3 regions of the Candidatus Filomicrobium marinum genome follow, and region 3 is predicted to be linked to each of the others. Evidence: predicted binding sites of a transcription regulator. Region 3 holds the regulator's gene; each other region holds the start of a gene.

Region 1 (4,193 bases), 610 kb from region 3:
TCCGTATAGTTCAGGAACTTTCCTACGTCGGGACGCCGCCCCGGTCCGACAGCGAGACCCGCCTGGACGACGGTAGGCGCGGACGCGACCCAAGCCAGATAGCCGGGAGCGATCTCCGAGTTGAGAAAGCAGTGCAGGAAGCGCGGGTCGATATCGCAGAGCCCCTCGTACTCATACTCGACACCGGTGAGAAAGCGGCTGTTGCGCCCCAGCCCGAAGTGCCGAGCAACGGCCGAGCGCGATCCATCAGCCCCCAGAATATAACGGGCGCAGATGTTGAGGTTACTCAGCCGGAAGACGTCGCCTTCGCGAGCCGCGCCCTCAAAACGTGTCTTCCAGAGCAGATGCGCTCCCGCCCGTTGCGCCTCGTCGGCCAGCCACCTCAGGAGGTTCGCCGTGTCGGTCGTCAGAAAGAAGTATCCCGGCGCGAAAAGATCCACGTGCTTGAGATTGGGGGCGTAGAGCCGGACGCCATAGACGCGACGGGTCAGCGCATGCGGGATGTCGATTTCCTCGACAGCTTCTTTGACAAGGATGCCGGTCGTCGCCACGCGATGGCCCGCGCCGTGCTTGGCATCAAGCACCGCCACCTTGAGGCCGCGCATCGCTGCCGTTCGCGCTGCGACGAGACCTGCGAAGCTGGCCCCGACGATAACGAGGTCATAGGACGCTGCGGCAGGCAACATGGCAGATCTCCCATCCAGACGTTGTCGATCAAGCGACGATGGAAGGAAATTACGCAGTATACGCGAAAAGAGTGGGGCTCGATGATGGCCGTTCTGCGTCAAGCGGAGGTAATGAGACGGGCTTTCCGCGTTTCGACAAACAAGCGGAAAGCCCTAGGGTCACGCGCCATGAGAGATGAGTCTTCAGGCCCGAGTTTCCTCTGCGGCGAGCACAGGATAGTCCGTATATCCGGCGCGGCCAGGCGTGTAGAACGTCGCTTCATCCGGCGCGTTGAGAGCCGCGCGACGGCGCACACGCTCCGGCAAGTCGGGGTTGGCAATAAAGCTCTTCCCGAACGCAACGGCAGCCGCCGTCCCTTCCGCGATCACAGCCGTAGCGCTGTCCGCATCGTATCCTCCAGCCACGATCATCGGACCGCTGAAACATCCGCGCGCCAGCGCCACCACATCTTCCTCGACCGTGTTCGCAGTCGGCCGCATCACATGCAGATAAGCAAGGTCACGCTTATCAAGTTCGGCGATGTACTTTTCATAAAGGGGCACCATCTCGTCTTCTTCGATGCCATTGAATTGGTGGCCCGGACTGACCCTCACCCCGACACGGTTGGATCCAACCTCGGCGATCACAGCGTCGATAACCTCAAGCGGCATCCGAATACGGTTTTCAATAGAACCGCCGTAACGATCCGCACGCTTGTTGACATTGGTGGAGAGAAACTGATGCAGCAGGTAGCCATTGGCACTGTGCACCTCGACACCGTCAAAACCGAGGTCGATGGCATGACGCGCCGCCGTCGCAAACTCCTTGGCGGTTGCACCAATCTCATCCGTCGCGAGCGCCCTTGGCACGTCGTGCGCGACGAAGCCGCTGGCGTCGGTGTAAATTTGCCCCGGAGCAGGCACCACGCTCGGCGCCACCACGTCGGCTTTCACGCCGCGATTAGCAGCAGCTGCGACACGACCGACATGCCAGATCTGACTGACAATCTTCGATCCTGCGCCATGCACCGCATCGACGATCTCTTTCCAGCGCACCATCTGGGCCTTGGTATGTAGTCCCGGCGTCCGGGGATAGCCCATCCCCTGAAATGAGGCCTGGGTCGCTTCCGTAATGATGAGGCCTGCGCCCGCGCGCTGAGCATAATATTCGGTCGCAAAATCTGCCGGCACACCCATCTCATTGGCACGAGAGCGCGTCAGGGGCGCCATGACAAATCTATTCTTGAGTTTCAATGCGCCGAGTTGGGTCGGCGTGAAAAGGACATCTGAAGCCATCGTGTTCATCCCCGGCTGGTTCTAAAAACTGTTCCGGCAAGATGACTCGCGGGATGGCCCACGAACGTCTCGCCACCGAGGGACGTAGGAAGCTGGTTCTTTAGTTCAATGATACCGAACAATAGAATAATCGTGAACAGCAAATGCCCGGCGGCGGCGCGACCGTTCCCAGGTTGGAAAAAATTAAGCTTTCATCCTTACCGAACTTGTCCTCTACGAGCTTAGGCCTCAAATCGGCATAATCGTCAGGTAGACGGCCATTAAAGCTGCAATCTTGCGGCCAAAGCTCTTGACAATATTCCCCAGCCTCCCTTATTCACGGCACGCCTGCTGGCACTCAAAGCAAGTGAGTGCTAACAGCGTCACCCAGATGGGTTGACCGGACGGCGTAGGCCGTGCCGCATTTTTCGTTTTTTGAACTCTCATTGAAGAGTTCCGCTTCAAAGCAAACGGAGCCTCCGCAATATGAAATTCCGTCCTCTTCACGATCGTGTCGTCGTAAAGCGCGTCGACAGCGAGACCAAGACTGCAGGTGGCATCATCATCCCTGACACCGCCGCGGAAAAGCCTCAAGAAGGCGAAGTCGTCGCGGTCGGCCCAGGCACCCGCGGTGATGACAACGAACTCATCGCCCTCGACGTCAAGAAGGGTGACCGCGTGCTGTTCGGCAAATGGTCGGGCACCGAAGTTAAGGTCGACGGCGTTGAGCTGTTGATCATGAAGGAAAGCGACATCATGGGCGTTATCGAGAAGTAAGCGCCCGGTCCCTCCTCAAATTTTGAATTCAATTCCTCCGGCCTGTTCCGGACCAAACTCTCCAGGAGACAGCAAACATGGCTGCTAAGGACGTACGCTTTTCGGCAGATGCCCGCGAGCGCATGCTGCGCGGCGTCGACATCCTCGCCAACGCGGTGAAGGTCACGCTCGGCCCCAAGGGTCGCAACGTCGTCATTGAAAAGTCTTTCGGTGCACCGCGCACTACGAAGGACGGCGTCACCGTTGCTAAGGAAATCGAACTCGAAGATAAGTTCGAGAACATGGGCGCACAGATGCTGCGCGAAGTCGCTTCCAAAACGAACGACATCGCTGGCGACGGCACCACCACCGCCACCGTTCTCGCACAGGCTATCGTTCGTGAAGGCCTGAAGTCGGTTGCCGCTGGTATGAACCCGATGGACCTGAAGCGCGGCATCGATAAGGCCGTTGTCCAGGTTGTCGAAATCATCGGCAAAAAGGCAAAGAAGGTCAAAGACTCGAACGAAATCACCCAGGTCGGCACCATTTCCGCAAACGGTGAAATCGAAATCGGCGAGATGATCGCTGAAGCAATGCAGAAAGTCGGCAACGAAGGCGTCATCACGGTTGAAGAAGCCAAGTCGCTCGAAACCGAACTCGACGTCGTCGAAGGCATGCAGTTCGACCGCGGTTACCTCTCGCCGTACTTCATTACGAACGCCGAGAAGATGATCGCCGAACTGGACGATCCTTATATCCTCATTCACGAGAAGAAGCTTTCCGGTCTCCAGCCTCTGCTCCCCGTTCTCGAAACGGTTGTGCAGACAGGCAAGCCTCTCCTCATCATTGCTGAGGACATCGAAGGCGAAGCCTTGGCGACCCTCGTCGTCAACAAGCTGCGTGGCGGCCTCAAGGTTGCTGCCGTCAAGGCTCCCGGCTTCGGCGATCGCCGCAAGGCCATGCTTGAGGACATCGCGACCCTCACGAACGGTCAGACGATTTCCGAAGACCTCGGCATCAAGCTCGAGAACGTCTCCATCGACATGCTGGGCCGTGCTAAGCGCGTGACCATCACGAAGGATGACACCACGATCGTTGACGGCGCAGGCAAGAAGAAGGACATCGAAGCCCGCGTTTCGCAGATCAAAGCACAGATCGAGGAAACGACGTCCGACTACGACCGTGAAAAGCTCCAAGAGCGTCTCGCAAAGCTGGCTGGTGGCGTTGCTGTCATCCGCGTCGGCGGAGCGACCGAAATCGAAGTTAAGGAGCGCAAGGACCGCGTTGACGACGCACTGAACGCGACCCGCGCAGCCGTTGAAGAGGGCGTTGTTCCTGGCGGCGGCGTCATGCTGCTCAAGGCATCCGCAGCCATCGACGTCGAAGGTGACAACGAGGACCAGGAAGCTGGCATCCAGATCGTTCGCCGCGCACTGCAGGCTCCGATCCGCCAGATCGCAGACAACGCTGGTGTTGAAGGCTCCATCGTCGTCGGCA
Region 2 (4,193 bases), 1.5 Mb from region 3:
CAGAGCCTTGCGAACGATATTCATACCGGTCTTTTGATCCTCGTTTTCAGGCGTCAACCGGTCAAGCACGGTAGCAGCGCGCAAGAGTGCAACGCCGCCGCCAGGGACAAGACCTTCCTCAACGGCCGCACGTGTGGCGTGTAATGCGTCGTCGACGCGGTCCTTGCGCTCTCTAACTTCCATCTCGGTAGCGCCACCGACCTTGATCACCGCGACACCGCCCGAGAGCTTGGCTAACCGCTCCTGCAGTTTCTCGCGATCATAGTCGGACGTCGTTTCCTCGATCTGGGCTTTGATCTGACGGCACCGGGCTTCGAGGTCGGCCGCGCTGCCACCACCGTCCACGATCGTCGTGCTGTCCTTGTCGACCGTGACGCGTTTGGCGGTTCCCAACATGTCGAGCGTCACGTTTTCGAGCTTGATGCCGACATCCTCGGAGATGACGGTGCCACCCGTCAAAACGGCGATATCGGCTAGCATCGCTTTGCGGCGGTCGCCAAAGCCCGGAGCCTTGACGGCGGCAACCTTCAGGCCACCGCGTAGCTTGTTGACGACCAGTGTCGCCAAGCCTTCGCCCTCAACGTCTTCAGCGATGATCAGAAGCGGCCTGGCGGATTGCGCAACAGCTTCGAGGACAGGCAGCATTGCCTGAAGACCTGAGAGCTTTGCTTCGTGGATGAGGATCAATGGATTCTCAAACTCGACGATCATCTTTTCCGCATTGGTGATGAAATAGGGGGAGAGATACCCGCGGTCGAATTGCATCCCCTCGACGATATCCAACTCGGTTTCGAGACTTTTCGCCTCTTCGACGGTTATCACGCCTTCATTGCCGACTTTCTTCATTGCTTCGGCGATAATACGGCCCACTTCTGAATCGCCATTCGCCGAAATCGTGCCGACCTGGGCAATCTCTTCGTTCAGCGTGACTTGCTTGGCCTTCTGCGCAAGTTCCGCAACAACGGCTGCTACCGCGGCATCAATGCCGCGCTTGATGTCCATGGGATTTGCGCCGGCCGTAACCGACTTTACACCCTCCCGGACAATTGCCTGGGCCAGAACGGTCGCAGTGGTCGTCCCATCACCGGCGAGATCTGCCGTCTTTGAAGCGACTTCGCGCAACATTTGCGCGCCCATGTTCTCAAACTTGTCTTCAAGTTCGATTTCTTTGGCGACCGTTACGCCATCCTTACTGATACGCGGCGCACCAAATGACTTTTCCATTACGACGTTCCGTCCTTTCGGACCGAGCGTCACCTTCACCGCATTTGCCAGGATATCGACGCCGCGGAGCATCTTTTCGCGCGCGTCCTGCGAAAACTTTACGTCTTTCGCTGCCATTTTGAACCACTCCTAAAATTGTCGCGAGTGTAAAATGATGGATGCTTGGAGATCGATCAGGCGGCCTGCTTTGCCGCTGCCGGCCCCTCGAGCACGCCAAGAATGTCATTTTCTTTCATGATCAGAAGCTCCTCGCCTCCGATCTTGACCTCAGTGCCAGACCATTTGCCGAACAGAATGCGATCTCCGACCTTGACGTCGAGCGAAACTACTTTGTTGTCGTCACCGCGCGATCCGGGGCCGACAGCAACAATCTCGCCGTGCTGTGGTTTTTCTTTCGCTGTGTCGGGAATGATAATGCCGCCGGAGGTTCTGGCTTCTTCGTCAATTCGACGAACCAGGACCCGATCATGAAGAGGACGAAACTTCATGGCGATAACCTCATTGTACGGTTCAATGTTTGCGTATTGATCGCGGCCTTTGAAATCAGGCTCGATCACGACGCTTCGTGAACCGTCAATGCCACGCAATACGAAATTGAGGTTCTCACGCGCCGCGCCAGCGATATGGCGAGCTGGATTAGCACTGTCAAGGGGAGAGTGCTAAGGCAAATTCAACCGCCTACAACGTCTTCAGGCCTGCCGTCTGGGATCCTACGGTTCCGAAGCCGCCGCGTTCTGAAACTGACTTTTCCTGTGGGGCGACCACTGCTCACGCCACACTGTTGGCGTGGCTCTCGGCCTGTTTTAGCGTTGGCGGGTACCTGCACCGGGAGGCCGGCATTTATCAAAAGGTCGTTACGTCAAAAAACAATGCCGGCCGCTTGTCGCGGCCGGCATTGTTGAAATGAACATATTAGATTCGAATAGAACCCATCATTCCTCTCAAAGCGCGAAATCTTCGAGCTTTGAACCCTTATTCAGCTTCGCGACGAGCCAATTTGGCTTACGGCCGCGCCCCGTCCAAGTTTCCGAACGATTATCGGGATTTACGTATTTGGCTGCCGAGATCGACGCTTTTCCTTTGCCACGCCCTTTGCCACCGACGAGCTCGTTGATAGAAAAACCAGCGTCTTGTGCCAGCTCTTCCATCTTGGCTAGGATTTCCTGACGCTCGCGTTGACGCGCGGCCAAAATCGCTTGTTCCACATCACTCTGAAGCGCGATGAGTTCCTTCAGAGACATTTTAGCCAGATTGACGTTGGCCATCTTAGGTGCTTTCCCCTTCTTGGTCACTGCGCGCTGTCTCGCCATATCGATCAAACCCACATCTGTGTTCCAGTTTCCATTCTAGGTCTTGCGCCAGCTGCGTGAATTAACCATTAACAATAGCGCAGATTCTATTGTGTTTTTGATCTCACCTGGAATTAGAAATTCTCTTCTTAATGAATTTCTTCAATCAAGGTCTGGCAAATAGCGAGTTATCGTATGCCAGAGCAGCCGTCAACTCGAAACTATAAGTGCTCACCACTACTCGCAACTTGTTTATTTCATTTTTTGAGTTTGGCTATTTGCTACTTCATCTCAATCCAACAATATTCTTTATGTTCTCAAGTCCGGGTTCGAAGAGTTTTCAGAGGGCGGAGATCACGGCGCCCCATCAGGCGCGAACACCAGTCGATGAATGGTAGATGAACAAGTCAAACAGGGAGCGTTCAGAGAGCGACACCTATGTTGGCCAAACCCTGAAGCCCATCTTCCCCGGCGTGATCAGGGGGTGCAGTGCTCAGGGTCGCTGCATCCCCACCTCTTCTTCTCTCTGATCTTAAAATTCCAGCTCAGTTCAAGCGCCTATTCGTAACGCCTAAATTTCTCAATTACAGGCATTGCGACAACCGGACGCGGAATATGCGGTCTTTTGCTCTCTCATGTCACGTCGTCAATTTCAATCATTCTAAACTTTAAGCTCGACTGTTGGCCCGCATTTACGAAGGCCAACTGCAATATCCCGCACTTCTCGTTTGTCAGTCTTCGCGTTATAGGCGCTTTCTATCCTAGACCCTAAAATCTCATAATGACTTCACGTTGCAGACCGGCAGCTGTAGCGACGCCAAAATCTCGCTGAACGGATTCCCCGGCCGACAATCTCTTGCTGATGCTGTCTGGTGCACAAGCACACGTGCGTCATACAGGACTAAAGTCAGACTTCCGGCTTTTTCATTTGTACGTATTTCGAGAATTTGCGGTTGCTGCAGCTCGGAACTTGGCGCAGCACGGCGCGTTGCACCCGCGCGTCCAAAGATATACGGTCTGCGCGCAAATCACCTATCGGAATGACCGACCAAGCCCCGGAGGCCTACTAATGTCGTTTTCCTTGCCCGCTCTGCCTTACGCGTACGATGCGCTTCAGCCATACATGTCGGCAGAAACCCTTCAGTTCCATCATGACAAGCACCACCAAGCCTACGTCGACAAGGGGAATGAGATCGCCGGCAAGGGTTCAAAGTACGACGGCATGAGCGTCGAAGATATCTGCCGCAAAGCCTTCGCTGATGGCGACCAAGCGGTCGTTAACCAAATCGGCCAGCACTATAATCACATTCATTTCTGGCAATGGATGAAGCCCAACGGCGGCGGCAGCAAATTGCCGGGCAAACTGCAAAGCCTCGTCGACGAATTCGGCGGCCTTGAAAAGGTACGTCACGAGTTCATTGAGGCCGGTAAAGGTCAATTTGGGTCGGGCTGGTGCTGGTTGGCTCTAAAAGACGGAAAGCTCATCGTCAGCAAGACGCCGAATGGCGAAAACCCGCTGATGCATGGCGCCCAGCCCCTGTTGGGCTGCGATGTCTGGGAACACAGCTACTACATCGACTATCGCAACGCGCGTCCGAAGTACCTTGAGGCTTTCTTCGACAATCTCGTCAATTGGGAGCACGTCGAATCCCTCATGGGGTGACGCATAGATTTTTCGGC
Region 3 (4,193 bases):
GCGACCGCTTTCGCAACATACTTCATTCCGTCCGAAAGCATGCTGCCGACGTTGCAGGTCGGCGATCGGCTGACCGTCTCCAAATACGCATACGGCTGGAGCAGATACTCGCTGCCCTATGACTTGAAGCTTCCCGTAAGCCTCACCGGCCGGATCTTTGGCCACCAGCCCAAGCATGGTGACATCGTCGTATTTATGCACCCGACGTCAGGTGAACGCATGATTAAGCGTCTTGTGGGATTACCCGGCGACCGCATCGCGATGGTGAATGGCGAACTGGTGCTGAATGGCCAGCCCGTGCCGCGCCGCCACCTGAGGACCTACCGTTATCGCGAATACGAAGGGCGCATCGTTGAGGTCGATGAGTTCGAGGAAACCCTCATTCCTGGAGATAGCCACAAGGTTCTACAGCGGACCCGTTATATGCCCGGCCGAAATATGGCTGAGGTCACCGTACCGCCGGACCACTATTTTATGCTGGGTGACAACCGCGACAACTCTTCGGACAGCCGATTCCCGCAGATGGGTATGGTGCCAGCTGAAAATCTCATCGGTCGAGCAGAAGTTATCCTCTACAGCTTCTATTCGTGCACTGAGGAAAGCGGAGTCACATGCGCCGATCGCCGTTTTGTCACCCTGCTCGAATAGGGGGCGGGCTCGAAGCCAAAAAAGAGCGCTGACGCAACTACGCCAGCGCTCCTGAATTATAACCCAACTCAAGTTTAGTGATCAGCGATCCGGCTCATCCTCATCCGATGGGCTTGCCTCATTCGCAGGCCCTTCCGGCTGATCGGACGTCCCGGATCTCTGCGTCGCCTCGACCGATGCGGGCGCAGCTTTGGGACCACCTTTCGCAACCACAACCATGGCCGGACGCAAAACGCGGTCACCAATCATGTAGCCCTGCTGGAAAACCTGCAGAACCGTACCAGCAGGCACAGAAGTATCCTCCTGCTCCATCATCGCCTGGTGCTTGTGAGGATCAAACGGCTCGCCCTTCGGGTCGACTCGGACCACACCATGTTTTTCCAGAACATTCAGGAACTCGCGCTCCGTCATGGTTACGCCATCGAGCAAGCTTTTCAGCACCGGATTGTCCGACAGCGCCTCCTCAGGAACAGACAAAATGGCCCGCTCGAAGTTATCCGCGACCGCTACAGTGTCGCGCGCAAACTTTGCGATGGCGTATTTCGACGTCTCCTCGCGCTCACGCTCCAGACGCTTGTGTAGGTTCTGAATTTCGGCATGCGCACGAACCAGCCGGTCCGTGAGATCCGCCTTCTGCGCGTTTAGTTCATCGAGTTTCGTAGCGAGAGCACTAACGTCTTCCAGCGGTGCGCCTTCTTTTCCTGGAGCAGACTGCGCACCCTCTGCCATCTCCTCCGCAGCCGTTGATACGTCCGGCGACCTGCCGTTAGTCGCGCCGTTATCGGTTTGACTAGGCTTTTTCGTTTCTTCGGCCATCTTCTCTCCACTTAGCAAGTGCCGCAATCAGCGGTCCGCGCCGCAAGACTCTGCGTCGCGCTACCACTGTGCGTTTCCAACGCTTTCGATATCAGGGCGTTCGCCGCCAGATCAAGTGAGCAAGCGGCTAACCAGCTTTGCCGTGTAGTCCACCATAGGAATGATACGGGCATAGTTAAGCCGGGTGGGGCCAATTATCCCAATAACACCGACAATTCTGCGCTGTTCATCGTGAAATGGCGCCACCACCAGCGACGAACCGGACAAGGAGAACAGCTTATTCTCCGAGCCTATGAAAATCTTCACCCCTTCCGCCGTCTCTGCGAGCCCAAGGAGTTGCAGCAACTCACGTTTCGCCTCCAGGTCATCGAACAACTGACGGATACGCTCAAGGTCCTCCTCCGCAGAAACATCTTTCAGAAGGTTGGACTGGCCGCGCACAATAAGGCTCTGGCGGTCGTCATGGGCTCCAGACCACTCCGCAAGCCCCGCCTTGATGACCCGTTGCGTCAGTTTGTCCAACTGCGCGCGCGCCGTCGTTAACTCGTGCTCGATCAGCAATTGCGCCTCCGAAATGGTCTTTCCCATGACGTGCGCATTCAAATAGTTCGCCGCTTCGCTAAGAGCCGAGGAAGGCAAGCCCGGCGGCAGCTCGATAATCCGATTTTCGACGCGGCCGCCCTCATCCACAAGGATGACAAGCGCTTTGCGCGGATCCAACGGAACAAACTCGATGTGCTTAAGCCGGATCGTCTGCTTGTCGGCAAGAACAACGCCAGCGCAATGCGACAAGCCCGAAATCATCTCGCTGGCTTCGTGCAGCACCTGATCGAAGTTGCCTTGGTGGCGAATGCTGAGCTGACCTTCAATGGCACGCCGCTCCTCGGCATTGAGGTCCCCAACCTCCAGCAAACCATCAACGAAAAGCCGCAAACCGGATTGCGTCGGCAGCCGACCTGCCGAAGTGTGCGGCGATACGATGAGGCCTAAATGTTCGAGGTCCGACATGACGTTGCGGATCGATGCCGGCGACAACGTCATCGGAAGCACACGTGACAGGTTGCGCGAGCCTACCGGCTCTCCGGTCGACAAATAAGTTTCAACAATTTGACGAAGGACGGTACGCGATCGTTCATTCAACTCCGCGATTTCAGTAATCCGCTGCATTGCTCGTGCCTGGCTCAAGGGGGCATTGGGGCCAAAAATGTAAGGACTATTCTCGCCCCGCCGGAAAAGTCCGCCCGCCCGATAAGTATTGGTAAACCAACGGCTCTTCGTCAAATGTCCTCGCAAACATCTCAGACGATACCATTTCCGAGCCTATTTCATATTGAACACACCGCGCCCCTCTTCTAGGGTCCGGCGCGGATCGGCCGTTCCAGGAGTGTCCTGGCACGCTCCACCGAAATATCCCGCAGTCCCTAAAACAAACAGGCCGAGCTTCTTCATGCGCCCATCAAAACGCCAGCCCGACGAGCTACGACGCGTCTCCATCGAACGCGCCGTTTCCCTGCATGCCGAAGGCTCCTGCCTGATCAAGTTCGGCAACACCCATGTCCTCTGCACGGCATCTCTGGAGGAACGTGTTCCCCCCTGGCTCAAGGGCCAGCAGCGCGGCTGGATCACCGCCGAATACTCGATGTTGCCTCGTGCCACGCACGAACGCACGCGCCGTGAAGTCACGAAAGGCTATCCATCTGGCCGCACACAGGAAATACAGCGCTTAATCGGTCGCGCCCTGCGCGCTGTCGTCGATCTGCCACGTCTTGGCGAGCGTCAGATTACTGTCGATTGCGACGTTATCCAGGCCGACGGCGGCACCCGCACGGCAGCTATCACCGGCGCATGGGTTGCTCTTTACGAGTGCATCCAGTGGATGAAACTGCGCGACATGGTCAAAGACGATGTTCTGCGCGACCAGGTCGCAGCCGTCTCGTGTGGCATATACGGTACGACACCGGTCCTCGACCTCGATTACGCGGAAGACTCGAATGCGGAGGCCGACGCCAACTTCGTCATGACGGGCGCGGGTGGTATCGTTGAGGTGCAGGGTACCGCCGAAACAGTCCCGTTCAGCCAGGAAAGCTTCGACGAGCTTATGGCTCTTGCCAGAAAGGGCATCGGCGAACTCCTGCAATTGCAAAAGCTCACCGTTAGCTGATGGCTTAAGTGTCCTTGACCGAGCAGAACCAAACACATTCATCTATCGACGGCGTTCTCGAAACCGTTCTTTACGCCGACGACCTCGACCGGGCGGAAGCCTTCTATTCCGGCCTCCTTGGCCTCAAACTTCAAGCCAAGGAGGAAGGGCGTCACTTGTTTTATCGCTGCGGCAACCAGATGCTGTTGGTGTTTAACCCCACTGTAACGGCGAACCCAGCGCCCGACGCCCATATACCGGTTCCACCGCACGGCGCGCATGGTCCCGGTCACATCTGTTTCCCCGCCAGCCGCGACACTCTTATGGCGTGGAAAGAGAAGCTGAAAGCAAACGGCGTAGAGATCGAAACGGAATTCGAATGGCCGCAGGGAGGCCATTCCATCTACTTCCGCGATCCTGCAGGCAACTGTTTGGAATTCGCCGAGCCCAGGATCTGGGGACTGAAATGAACCATAAGCTGGAACCCGGCACCAAGCTCGTTGTGGCCAGTCACAACCCCGGCAAGGTCTGGGAGATCAAACAGTTGATCATTCCTTATGGCCTAGACGCCATATCCGCCGCCGATTTG

Evidence for each region. The regulator HrcA, encoded in region 3, represses chaperone genes, less so after heat shock. The targets are predictions, from matches to a motif close to GTTAGCACTCNCNNNNNGNGAGTGCTAAC.
Region 1: the regulator HrcA is predicted to act here: its motif matches at 2,291-2,319, upstream of YBN1229_RS00890 (co-chaperone GroES).
Region 2: the regulator HrcA is predicted to act here: its motif matches at 1,860-1,888, upstream of YBN1229_RS10965 (co-chaperone GroES).

Annotation. Positions count from the first base shown of each region.
Region 1 is NZ_LN829119.1:187,414-191,606, reverse strand. Features, by position in the region: gene YBN1229_RS00900 (NAD(P)/FAD-dependent oxidoreductase) at 1-686, opposite strand, end outside; gene YBN1229_RS00895 (alkene reductase) at 870-1,961, opposite strand; gene YBN1229_RS00890 (co-chaperone GroES) at 2,427-2,717, shown strand; gene groL (chaperonin GroEL) at 2,795-4,193, shown strand, end outside.
Region 2 is NZ_LN829119.1:2,337,060-2,341,252, reverse strand. Features, by position in the region: gene groL (chaperonin GroEL) at 1-1,341, opposite strand, end outside; gene YBN1229_RS10965 (co-chaperone GroES) at 1,398-1,712, opposite strand; gene YBN1229_RS10960 (H-NS family nucleoid-associated regulatory protein) at 2,166-2,549, opposite strand; gene YBN1229_RS10955 (superoxide dismutase) at 3,583-4,176, shown strand.
Region 3 is NZ_LN829119.1:797,369-801,561, forward strand. Features, by position in the region: gene lepB (signal peptidase I) at 1-648, shown strand, start outside; gene grpE (nucleotide exchange factor GrpE) at 730-1,464, opposite strand; gene hrcA (heat-inducible transcriptional repressor HrcA) at 1,576-2,631, opposite strand; gene rph (ribonuclease PH) at 2,912-3,625, shown strand; gene YBN1229_RS03890 (VOC family protein) at 3,634-4,074, shown strand; gene rdgB (RdgB/HAM1 family non-canonical purine NTP pyrophosphatase) at 4,071-4,193, shown strand, end outside.